2 regions of the Enterococcus gilvus ATCC BAA-350 genome follow, and region 1 is predicted to be linked to the other one. Evidence: predicted binding sites of a transcription regulator. Region 1 holds the regulator's gene; the other holds the start of a gene.
The links. Region 1 encodes NrdR, which represses ribonucleotide reductase genes. Its sites were predicted from a motif close to ACACNATATATNGTGT; they were not measured.

Region 2: nrdH (glutaredoxin-like protein NrdH) is a predicted target of NrdR. The motif match lies at 1,612-1,627, and genes of this name have one in related genera.

The regions. Positions count from the first base shown of each region.
Region 1 is NZ_ASWH01000001.1:1,679,584-1,685,472, reverse strand. Features, by position in the region: gene polA (DNA polymerase I) at 1-19, shown strand, start outside; gene mutM (DNA-formamidopyrimidine glycosylase) at 288-1,121, shown strand; gene coaE (dephospho-CoA kinase) at 1,124-1,723, shown strand; gene nrdR (transcriptional regulator NrdR) at 1,909-2,382, shown strand; gene I592_RS08270 (DnaD domain protein) at 2,394-3,707, shown strand; gene dnaI (primosomal protein DnaI) at 3,707-4,633, shown strand; gene I592_RS08260 (tRNA (adenine(22)-N(1))-methyltransferase) at 4,750-5,463, shown strand; gene I592_RS08255 (Nif3-like dinuclear metal center hexameric protein) at 5,444-5,889, shown strand, end outside.
Region 2 is NZ_ASWH01000001.1:2,354,862-2,360,750, reverse strand. Features, by position in the region: gene nrdE (class 1b ribonucleoside-diphosphate reductase subunit alpha) at 1-1,174, opposite strand, end outside; gene nrdH (glutaredoxin-like protein NrdH) at 1,327-1,545, opposite strand; gene I592_RS11680 (FeoA family protein) at 1,924-2,394, shown strand; gene feoB (ferrous iron transport protein B) at 2,395-4,557, shown strand; gene I592_RS21020 (FeoB-associated Cys-rich membrane protein) at 4,545-4,679, shown strand; gene I592_RS11670 (MarR family winged helix-turn-helix transcriptional regulator) at 4,847-5,548, shown strand; gene I592_RS11665 (ABC transporter ATP-binding protein) at 5,585-5,889, shown strand, end outside.

The DNA.
Region 1 (5,889 bases):
ATGGTATGAAGCAAAATAGTGAAAAGCTGGAAGAAATTCCAGCTTTTTTACTTCATTTAAATTGCTGCGGGCATGTTAGAATAAGAATGATTGCCTGTTCTTTCTAGAGAAAACAAATTATTTTTCGCTTTTTTAGAAAAATGGTACCGTTAATACGAACTTGCGCCTTTTTTGCGAGATAAAGATACGTACCGCTTCACTGTTAATATATCCAGAGATGTGAAGGGCGTACCTGGCTCAAGCAAGTTCATAAAATCGAATAAAAGAATAGAGTTAGGATGATAGATATGCCAGAATTGCCAGAAGTTGAAACAGTAAGGAAGGGGCTAGTTTCTTTAGTCAAAGGAAAGACGATCGCAAAGGTCGATGTTTATTGGCCAAGAATCGTTGAATTCCCAGAAGTAGAAATTTTCCAGCAGCAGTTGATCGGGGAGTCCATTGAAACTGTCGAACGTCGGGGGAAGTATTTAATTTTTCAGTTTACTCATTATGAAATGGTTTCCCATTTAAGAATGGAAGGCAAATATGAATACTTTAAACAGCCGACGCCATTAGATAAGCACAGCCATGTACGCTTTATTTTTTCAGATGGGTCAGAACTGGTCTATCATGACGTTCGAAAATTTGGCCGAATGGCGCTGCTAAAAAAAGGGACAGCCAAGGAGTACAAAGGTTTGGCCCAATTGGGACCGGAGCCGACAGATGAAGACTTCGATCTAGCGCTTTTTAAACAGCAGTTAAAAAAATCCTCAACCATGATCAAGCCATTATTATTAAATCAAAAAGTGGTGGCAGGTTTAGGGAATATTTACGTGGATGAAGTGTTATGGCTGGCAAAGATTCATCCAGAGCAGCCTGCTAATACATTAAGTGCGCAATCTGTTCGTCGTTTACGAGAAGCCAGCATTGAAGTGATTGGAAAAGCCAAAGAAGCAGGCGGCACCACTATTCGGACGTATTTGAATGCGCTGGGAGAAGCAGGTCATTTCCAACAAGAGCTGCATGTCTATGGACAAACGGGGATGCCTTGCTCTCGTTGCGGCACACCAATTATAAAGATCAAAGTTGCTCAGAGAGGAACGCATCTCTGCCCACATTGTCAAAAATTGAAGAAGGTGTAAAGATGAGCTTTGTTTTAGGCATTACTGGAGGAATCGCTAGTGGAAAATCGACGGTGGTAACTCTTTTTAAAGAGCAAGGATTCCCTGTTGTCGACGGGGATATTGTTGCTAGAGAAGTGGTTGAACCGGATACGGAAGGACTTCATGCTCTAAAAAAAGTTTTCGGCTCGGAAATCATCAAAGAAAATGGCGCGCTAGATCGAAAAAGATTAGGAACGATTGTTTTTCAAGATGAAGAGCAGAGAAACCTGTTGAATCGAACATTAGATTCCTTTATTCGGAAGGAAATTACGAAACAAACAGAAGAGGCTAAGCGCGTAAGCCCCCTTGTGATCGTGGACATTCCTTTATTATATGAAGGAAAGTATGAAGCGATGATGGATCAGGTCGCGGTAGTGTATGTCACTCCAGAAATACAATTGCAACGGTTGATGATGAGAAATGATTTTTCAGAAAAAGAAGCCTTGGAACGAATCAACAGTCAGCTTTCTTTAGAAGAAAAGAGAAAACGAGCAGATGTGGTCATTGATAATTGTTCCTCGAAAGAAACAACGCAGCGGCAAGTCCTTGATTGGCTAAAAAAAAATAAATTTGTTTCTTAAAGAATTCGGCGTCGTAGCAGTACGACGCTTTTTTTAGCACGCTGGTTATGGTAAACTCATGTTATATAAACAAATAAATTTAATGTCACAGCGAATCGTTGTTTTTAAAAAATTGTTCTATATAACAAAATATATTTCACAAAATCAGTGAATTTAACTAAACGTAAGAAAGTGTGGGTGAAGCAATGCGTTGTCCAAGATGTAATCATAATAATTCTCGAGTGATCGATAGTCGACAAACTGATGACGGACGAGCGATTCGCCGTAGAAGAGAGTGCGAAAGCTGTGGGTTTCGGTTTACAACCTTTGAGCGGATCGAAGCAGCTCCTTTATTAGTTGTTAAGCGAAACGGGGATCGTGAAGAGTTCAGCCGTGATAAAATTTTACGCGGATTGATCCGTTCGGCGGAAAAACGCCCAGTCGCGATGGAACAAATGGAACAAATCGTTGATCACGTGGAAAATCGGGTCCGCAGCATGGGAGAAAATGAAGTTCCAACGAGTCAGGTTGGCGAATTTGTCATGGAAGATTTGATGGAAGTGGATGAAATTGCGTATATACGTTTTGCAAGTGTATATCGACAATTTAAAGATATGTCTGTGTTCTTGAAGGAATTACAGGAGATCGTTGATAAAGCGAAATCAACGGATGAAGAGTAGGAGGCTTTTTAGTGGCAGAAGAACTAAAACCCAGCACCTTTTACACGGTCTTTGGAGAGCCACAGCTTGATCAAAGTAAGCAAGAGGCGTTGCTTTATTTGTATCAGCCGATCATTGGCAGCGCCGCATTAAGTCTCTATTTAACCTTAGCAAGTGACATTACCATCGAAGGAAAAAGTCCTAGTTTGATGCATACAGACTTGCTGGCTGCTGTCGATACTGGACTGATGAATTTGATCAAGGCACGAGAACAGCTTGAAGGAATAGGTCTGTTAGACACGTACCAGCAAACGGATGATGAGATAGGATTGAGTCTGCTGTATCATTTAAGGACCCCGATGTACCCAGTTAAATTTTTCCAAGATCCATTAATGGGTTATTTATTATTAGAAAAAATTGGTACGCGACGGTATGAACGGTTGGTGGAGCGTTTCAAGCCAAAGGATTTTGACACAACCACTGCTAAAAATGTCACGAAGCGTTTTCGCGATGTTTACCGTTTTGATGAGAAAATCTTTGACAGCCAGAGTGAGCTGCTGGAAAAAACACAGGATGATTTTTCAGATTCCAGAGACTTTGATTGGTCATTGTTTAGCCAACAATTGAAACGATTCAATCTTATTTTATCTGTTGATGAACGTGAAAAATTACAGACCTTCCAGACTCTTTATGGTTTGGGGGAACTGGACCTTGCAGAATATGTTGCCAAAGCTGCGGCGGGTGAGAAGACAGGCGTTAATTTTACTTATTTGCGACAATTGATCAATAAAGAGAAGCGGCCGATTATTCCTACTGCTTCACCGGAAGCTGTTACTGAAAATAAAGAGACAACGGGGACTTTTTCACCGCAAGAGTTAGAAATTATTACACAAAGCAAAAAAATCGCGCCGGTCACTTTCTTAAGAGCGATAAAAAGAGAAAAAGGCGGATTTGAAACAAATACGGAAGTTCGATTGCTAGAGGAATTGATCGGTAGAAATTTACTCCCTAAGAGCGTCATCAATATCATCATCAATTATATTTTAGTGATCCAAAATCAAGCTGTAATCAATGCGAATTATTTAAATGCGATCGCCAACGATTGGGCGCAAAAGAAAATCACAACGCCGGAAGCAGCAATCGCGCATGTCCGACAGAACAATCAAAAATTGGTTCGTAAGACTCAACCCTCGCGTTCAAATTACCAAAAGCGTGGAGCGGGTCGTAAAGAGGCATTGCCGGAACATATCAAGCAACCGCCAAAAGAAACAAAATTGACGCCAGAAAAAGAAGCGGAATTGAACCGTAAATTAGCAGAATATTTGAGTAAAGAAGGTGACGATTGATGGAAGATGTAGGAAAAGAATTGAATCGCATCATTAGAAGCCGCGGAGTTGATGGCCGTTACCGTCAAATGATGGAAGAAGTTTTGGCTGATCCGGATGTTCGTCAATTTATTGAAGAACACAAAGAAAAATTAACGCAAGAGGACATTGAAAAATCTTTTGCAAAGCTTTACGAGTTTGTTCAAGAAAAGAAAAAATTCTTGGCCTCTGATCCAACCATGATCGCACCAGGCTACGAACCGCAATTAAGCTTGAATTTTCATTTTATTGACGTTACTTATGTACCTACCGATGAGTTGTTGCGTTTGAAGCGCGAGGAGGAAATCCGTAATCGAGTGAATTCTTTGGATATGCCTAAAGATATTCGTAAAGCCTCTATCCGTACTTTTGAAGTCACTTCAGGACGAAGCGAAGCGCTGGAGGCTTCCTTAGATTTTATAAATCAGTATGAGGGCAGCCCTAAGTCGTTTCATAAAGCGTTGTATTTAGTGGGGACATTTGGTGTAGGGAAAACCTACTTGTTAGGAGCCGTGGCCCATGAACTGGCTGTCAAAGGATTCGAAACCACGCTGTTACATTTTCCAACCTTTGCTGGAGAAATGAAACAAGCAATTTCAAACGATAAAGTGGGCCCTAAATTGAATGAAGTGAAGCGTGCGCCAATTTTGATGATTGATGACATTGGTGCCGATTCTATGAGTGCTTGGATTCGTGACGAAGTTCTAGGTGTTATTTTGCAGCACCGTATGCAAGAACAGCTCCCAACATTCTTTTCTTCAAATTTCAATATGGATGAGTTGGAAGAACATTTGTCTGTTACACAACGCGGGGATGAAGAGCCGTTAAAGGCCAAAAGAATCATGGAACGTATTCGTTATTTGAGTAAGGAAATATTCGTGATTGGTGAAAACCGTCGAAATGGTTAAAAAGCGAAAAGTTTCTTAGAAAAAGAGAAACGCCCTATTAAAAAGCGCTGTCATTTAGCTCTTTTTAAGGGCGCTTTTTTTAAGGAGTGTTATAATTATTTTTAGGATGTGAAAAAATGAACGCGAAAGATTTATCCCTTCGTTTACAAAAAGCGGCGGAATTTGTTCCGCAAAATGCCCGATTAGCCGATATCGGCTCGGACCATGCCTACCTTCCAGTGGCGCTGATGCTTCAAAATAAAATTTCTTATGGTATTGCCGGGGAAGTGGTTGTAGGTCCCTATAAATCCGCTCAGAAGCAAGTAGCAAAAAACGGATTAGAAAATAAAATTGATGTCCGACTTGCAGATGGACTGGAAGCCGTAAAACTGGAAGACCATGTTTCAGCTATTACTATCTGCGGTATGGGCGGTGTATTGATCCGCGATATTTTACAACGGGGAAAAGAAAAAAATCGTTTATCTGGAGAAGAACGACTGATCTTGCAGCCAAATGTTGGTGAACGTCAATTACGAAAATGGTTAGTAGATGAGAAATATACGATTACTGACGAGTCGATCCTCGAGGAAAATCAGAAGGTCTATGAGATAATCGTCGCAGAAAAGAAAGAAACCATTCCAGAGTACACGGAAAAAGAGTTGTTCTTTGGGCCGATTTTGTTGAGAGAAGAAAATGAAGTATTTCTAGAAAAATGGCAATATAAATTATCTAAGAGTGAGAGAATTTTGAACAGCTTACATCAAAGTGATCAAGATGTAGCCGAGAAAATCCGTGAAGTCGCACAAGAAATCGAATGGATCAAGGAGGTACTTGCACATGCAGGGAAATAAATTTATTCAACGATTCAACGAGTATTGTCCTGAGTGGTTAGCTGAAGATGGCGATCCTGTTGGCTTGCATATCGGCACCTTAGATAAAGAAGTCGATCGTATTATGATGAGTCTGGATGTTCGTCCAAATGTTGTTGAAGAGGCAATCGCTAAAAAAATTGATCTGTTGATCGTGAAGCACCCTCCGATATTTCGTCCAGTTTCTCGCTTGACGACGGATGAGGTGCAAACGAAGATGTATGCAGATTTACTTAAGCATGACATCGCAGTCTATGCGGCACATACCAATATGGATATTGTTTCTAATGGATTGAATGATTGGTTTTGCGAAGCCTTGGATGTTTTCAATACGAGTCATTTGGTCCAAACGCACACGATCTCCATGAAAAAAATGGCTGTTTATGTTCCGCAAGAAAACGCAAAAGA
Region 2 (5,889 bases), 680 kb from region 1:
AAGGTGTTTGTACTTGTAGAATCTCTGAACACAAGTTACTCATAACGATTTTTCCGTCTACTGGATTGGCACGGTTTGCTGTGTCGATGTTGATGATATACGGATAACCAGATTCTTGCTGCAATTTAGAGATTTCATTCTCTAGATCACGGGCACGGATTTTTTTCTTGCGGATATTCGGATTTGCGACTAAATTGTCGTATTCCTTCGTGATATCGACATACGAATAAGGCACACCATATTCACGTTCAACACCGTAAGGGCTGAACAAATACATGTCTTCATTTTTACGAGCCAATTCGTAAAATTTGTCTGGGACAGTCACACCAAGTGAAAGAGTCTTCACACGAATTTTTTCATCGGCATTTTCTTTCTTAGCAGATAAGAACATTTCGATATCTGGATGGAAGACGTCTAAGTACACGACGCCAGCTCCTTGACGTTGGCCCAATTGGTTTGAATAAGAAAAACTATCTTCAAACAATTTCATGACTGGGACAACACCGCTTGCTGCGCCATCGTATCCTTTGATCGGCGCGCCGGCTTCACGCAAATTAGAAAGATTGATCCCAACGCCGCCACCGATTCGTGATAATTGCAGGGCAGAGTTGATCGAACGACCTATGCTGTTCATGTCATCGGTTACTTGGATCAAGAAACATGACACCAATTCACCGCGACGTTTGCGTCCAGCATTCAAAAAAGAAGGGGTAGCTGGTTGGTAACGCTGATGGATCATTTCATCTGCTAAAGACAAAGCCAATGCTTCGTCGCCATCCGCAAAATACAACGCATTAAAGGCTACGCGATCTTCATAGCTTTCCAAATATTCTGTGCCATCGTTACTTTTTAAGGCATATTGTGAATAGAACTTGTACGCTGCCATAAATGATTTGAAGGTAAAGTGCTGCTCATCTAAATAGCGGAAGAGTTTTTCAATAAAAGCAGGGGTATATTTCGCAATAAATTCAGCTTCTAAAAATTCTTCTTCTATTAAATAGTCGATTTTTTCTTGTACTGAAGAAAACGTGTGGGTATTTGGTTCTACATTCTCTTTAAAAAAAGCGGCTAAAGCATCTTTGTCCTTGTTAAGGGGGATCTGTCCATTGACTGGACGATTGATTTCATTGTTCAATTTAAAGTAGGATACTTCACCTAGGTCTTTTAAACTCATTTCGTCACATCTTTCCTATATATAGTGTCTGTTCATTTTTTGTCTATTTTATTTTCTATCTATATTAATGCCCGTTTGATCGTCCGTTTCTGCGAAAAACCTAACTGATTAAATAAAGAAAACTTTGCAATCACGGATCGCAAAGTTTCGAACTACGCTAATGCTTTCAATTGATCTGGACGGAAACCGATGATGGCTTGTTGTCCGCCGAAAATAACTGGGACACTCTGGAAACCTTGATCTTTTAGAAAACCTAGAGCTTCTGGCTCGTTGTCGATGTTGACCTCTTCGAATGAAATATGATTTTCAGTTAAATAACGTTTCGCCATTTTACATTGCATGCAATTGTTTTTTGAATATACTTTTACCATAAGACGACCTCCCTTGATTTCTACAATTACTAGTATAAAAGATGTAGGGAAAAAGTCAATCGTTAAACACCATATATTGTGGTGTAAATTAATTGGTATACTACTCTTTGTGTTTTTTGCAAAAACATTGAAAACGGGCTATTTCAAAGGAAAATCCCTTTACAGGATAATCAAATGAGGGATTTCGTGTTTTTTTACGATAAAAAAGTTTTTTTAATAACGAAAAACAAGTTGTGAAAACAAATAAATCAGTGAATGTCAAACAAGTTGCTCAGAATTGAAAGAAAATCTTCGACCATTTATTGACTTTGTTATCAAATGAAGCTATTCTTAGTGAGAAAGATTCTCATTATTAATTAGGGTTAGGTGGAGGAGTATATGACAACTTTGGCAGATGTTTCATTAAACCAAGTCGTACAAATTGATGAAATGACTCTAGAAAATGATTTAAAGCATCGACTGCAAGATTTAGGAATGATCGTCGGCTCAAAAGTTGCCGTCGTCAATCACTCTGGTGAGAATGGCATTGTTTTATTACACAATACACGGCTGGCACTATCCCAGTCTTTATTAAAAAAAATACTTGTGAAAGACCTAACGGAAGATCAGGAGGCGTGGGTGCCTTTAGATCAACTGCGTGTCGGAGAACAAGGGGTCGTGGTAAATGTTCATGGGACTGGTGCTGTGAAGCGGCGGTTGATGGATATGGGGTTGACTAAGGGAACCCAAGTCAAAGTAGTGAAGTTGGCTCCATTAGGCGACCCGATCGAATTGCGCGTACGAGGGTATGAGCTGAGTTTACGAAAAAGCGAATCAGAGATGGTGGTCGTGTCGAAGGAGGCGGAATAGATGGCAAAACTGCATGTTGCTTTAGCAGGAAATCCCAATAGCGGGAAAACCAGTACGTTTAATGTGCTGACAGGAACGAATCAATTTGTCGGCAACTGGCCGGGGGTCACTGTAGAGCGAAAAGAAGGCATCTACAAAAAGGATTCGGAAGTGATCATCGATGATCTTCCGGGAATCTATTCTCTTTCTCCGTATTCTCCTGAAGAAGTCGTTGCTCGGGACTATTTATTGTCTGGAACGCCCGATGCCATCGTTAATATCATCGATGGAACGAACTTGGAGCGGAACCTGTATTTGACCACTCAATTGATCGAGACAGGGATTCCAGTTGTCGTCGCCGTGAATATGATGGATGTCATCAAAAAAAGCGGAAAACAAATAAACTTAGAGAAATTGGCGTATGCGCTAGGTGTTCCCGTCGTCGGCGTCAGCGCGCTAAAGAATTGGGGCTTGGACAAAGCAATCAATGAAGCTCTTCATCTCATCAAAAAAGGGACAGAAGAAATCACCTTCCCTCATTATGACAATCGATTAGAGGCAGCACTGAATGAGATTGAAGAGGTCTTAGGAAGTACTGCTCCCGTCAAGTATAGCCGTTGGTACAGCGTGAAACTATTTGAACGAGATGAACGTGCCAAAGAGGATCTGGATCTTAGTTCGATCCAGCAAAAAGAAGTCATGGAAATCATCAAAATCACTGAGAAGATTTTCGGGGAAGATGCGGAAAGCTTAGTTATTAATGAGCGGTACAATTTTATTACCCATCTAAAAACCCTATGTGTGGTAGACGAAGATCAATTTAAGCTATCGATCTCGGATAAAATCGACCACATTGTAACGAACCGTTTCTTGGCGTTGCCGATTTTTGCTTTAGTGATGTGGCTGATCTACTATATTGCCATCCAAACCATCGGAGCAATGGGCACCGATTGGGTGAACGACAATTTGTTTGGCGATATCGTACCAAACGCTGTCAGTGGGATGCTCCAATCGTGGAATGTCGCAGAATGGATGCAACAATTGATCTTAAATGGTATCCTCGCAGGGGTCGGGGCCGTATTAGGCTTCCTTCCGCAGCTCATGGTCCTTTTCCTGTGCTTAGCGCTTTTAGAGGATTGCGGATACATGTCTCGGATCGCCTTTGTGATGGACCGGATTTTCCGCAAGTTCGGTTTGTCCGGGAAATCGTTTATCCCAATGCTGATCGCTACAGGCTGCGGAGTGCCCGGAGTAATGGCGAGTCGGACGATCGAGAATGAAAAGGATCGGCGAATGACAGCGATGTTGACGACCTTCATGCCTTGTTCAGCGAAGCTGCCGATCATTGCTTTGATCGCTGGCGCATTTTTCCCTAACAGCAGTTGGGTCGCACCGTCGGCTTACTTTGTAGGAATGGGAGCGATCGTTTTATCAGGGATCGCATTGAAGAAAACGAAACTCTTTTCTGGAGATCCAGCGCCATTTATTATGGAGCTTCCGTTGTACCATATGCCTAGAATCGGAAATACATTACGCTACACGTATGATCACAGTAAAGCTTTTGTTAAACGTGCAGGAACGATTATTTTTGTTTCTAGTATCGTGATCTGGTTTATTTCAAGCTACAACTTCTCGTTACAATCTGTGAACGAAAATGATAGTATCTTAGCCGCTTTAGGCGGAGTGATCGCGCCGTTATTTGCACCTTTAGGATGGGGCGATTGGCGTGGTGCTGTTGCAGCGATCACAGGATTGGTTGCGAAGGAAAATGTTATCGGCACTTTTGGTATTTTGTATCGTCACGCAGAAGTGGCAGAAAACGGCGTGGAGATCTGGAAATCCTTGCAGGGGGCCTATACACCTGTTGCCGGATATTCGTTCTTAGTCTTTAACCTGTTGTGTGCGCCGTGTTTCGCAGCGATCGGAGCGATTCATCGTGAGATGGGGGATATCAAATGGACGTGGCGAGCGATTGGCTACCAGTGTGGACTGGCTTACGCGGTGAGCTTTATTGTTTATCAATTTGGCCATGTGATTTTTGAAAATGGCGAGATCGGCATTGGGTTGATTCTTGCGGCGATCGTTCTGTTGGGAATGATCTACTTTGTTGTAAGAAAACCAATCAAGAAAACACCGACAGTTACGATCGAAGAGATCAAAGAGGTGAAAGAATGGCAACTATAATTTTAAGCATAGTGATCTTTGGCGGTGCCGGAGTGATCATTTACCGCCGAATCAAGAACGGCAATTCCTGTGAAGATTGCGGCAGCAGCTGTCCGGTAAAAGAAGAACAGCAAAAACATTAATTTTTTTTGAAAGACTCGATGAACAGCATCGGGTCTTTTTTTGTCGAATAGGGTATAAGAAACTTTTTTTGCAAAGGTGTTGACAACTGTTCGGTACCGAACTATAATAGCAAACGAATTAAAGTTCGGTACCGAACTTTTAGCAAATTGAAAAGAGGAATATTCGGATGAGTGAATTTACGAAAGAGTTGATGCGGCAGCTGCGTTTTATCAGTTCTGCCAGCAACGCGTTTATGAGTCAAAGACAAAAATTAAATGGTCAGCAGCGTGTTCTCGCGATTTTGGCAAGAGAAGATGGCTTGATTCAAAGTCAGCTAGCTGAGATCCTAGATATTCGACCAAGTTCGTTGGCTGAATTAATGAAGAAAATGGAAAAGAGCGGAGACGTCTCACGAAAGGAAGAAGCGCAGGACAAACGAATCAAACGTGTTTTTCTCACTGAAAAAGGAAAACAAAAGGCACAGTCCTTCAATCATGTCGGTGAAGACAGAAGCGATGTCTTTTTTGCAGGATTGACGAAAGAGGAGCAAGAGCAATTTAGTGACTACTTGCAAAAAATCTCTGCTGGCTGGCAGGATGAATTCCAAAAGCAGGCGGGACGCTTCGTTGATCCCATGGATCGTTTGCGTCAGATGCAAGCCATGCGGGATCAGTTTGCTGAAAACTGGCAAGAAGATTGGCAAAACCTTTCACGAGAGGAGCAGCATCGAATGAGGCATCAAATGCAGCGTGAGATGAGAAATGCCTCTAGGGATTTTTCTCGTAACTTTAAGCAAGATTTCCGCCATGATTTTTGGGGCAATCGAGATTGCTTTGATAAAAAAGAGAAGACAAAAAGAACAGAAGATACAGAATGGGAAGATTTTTAAAAAGCAGGTCACTGCTTTGAACAAGGAGGAACAAGTATGGATCGGGATATGAGTATGGCGGAAAAGCAGCCAAAAACGAAAAGTACCTATAAATTAAAGGATTTTATTCGCTTGATTACAAGTGTCAATCCGAAGAAAGCGTTATTTGCTCTAGGATTGTTTTTAAGTTTGCTAACGAGTGGTGCGAGCTTGATCGTACCGCAATTGACGAAAGGCTTAATAGACACGAGTAAATTAGCGAAGATCGATAAAACGATGCTGATCGTGTTAGTTTTAGCCTTTGCGGCACAATTAGCATTTGGAGCAATCGGGAGCTTCTTGTTGCGCTACGTAGGAGAGAG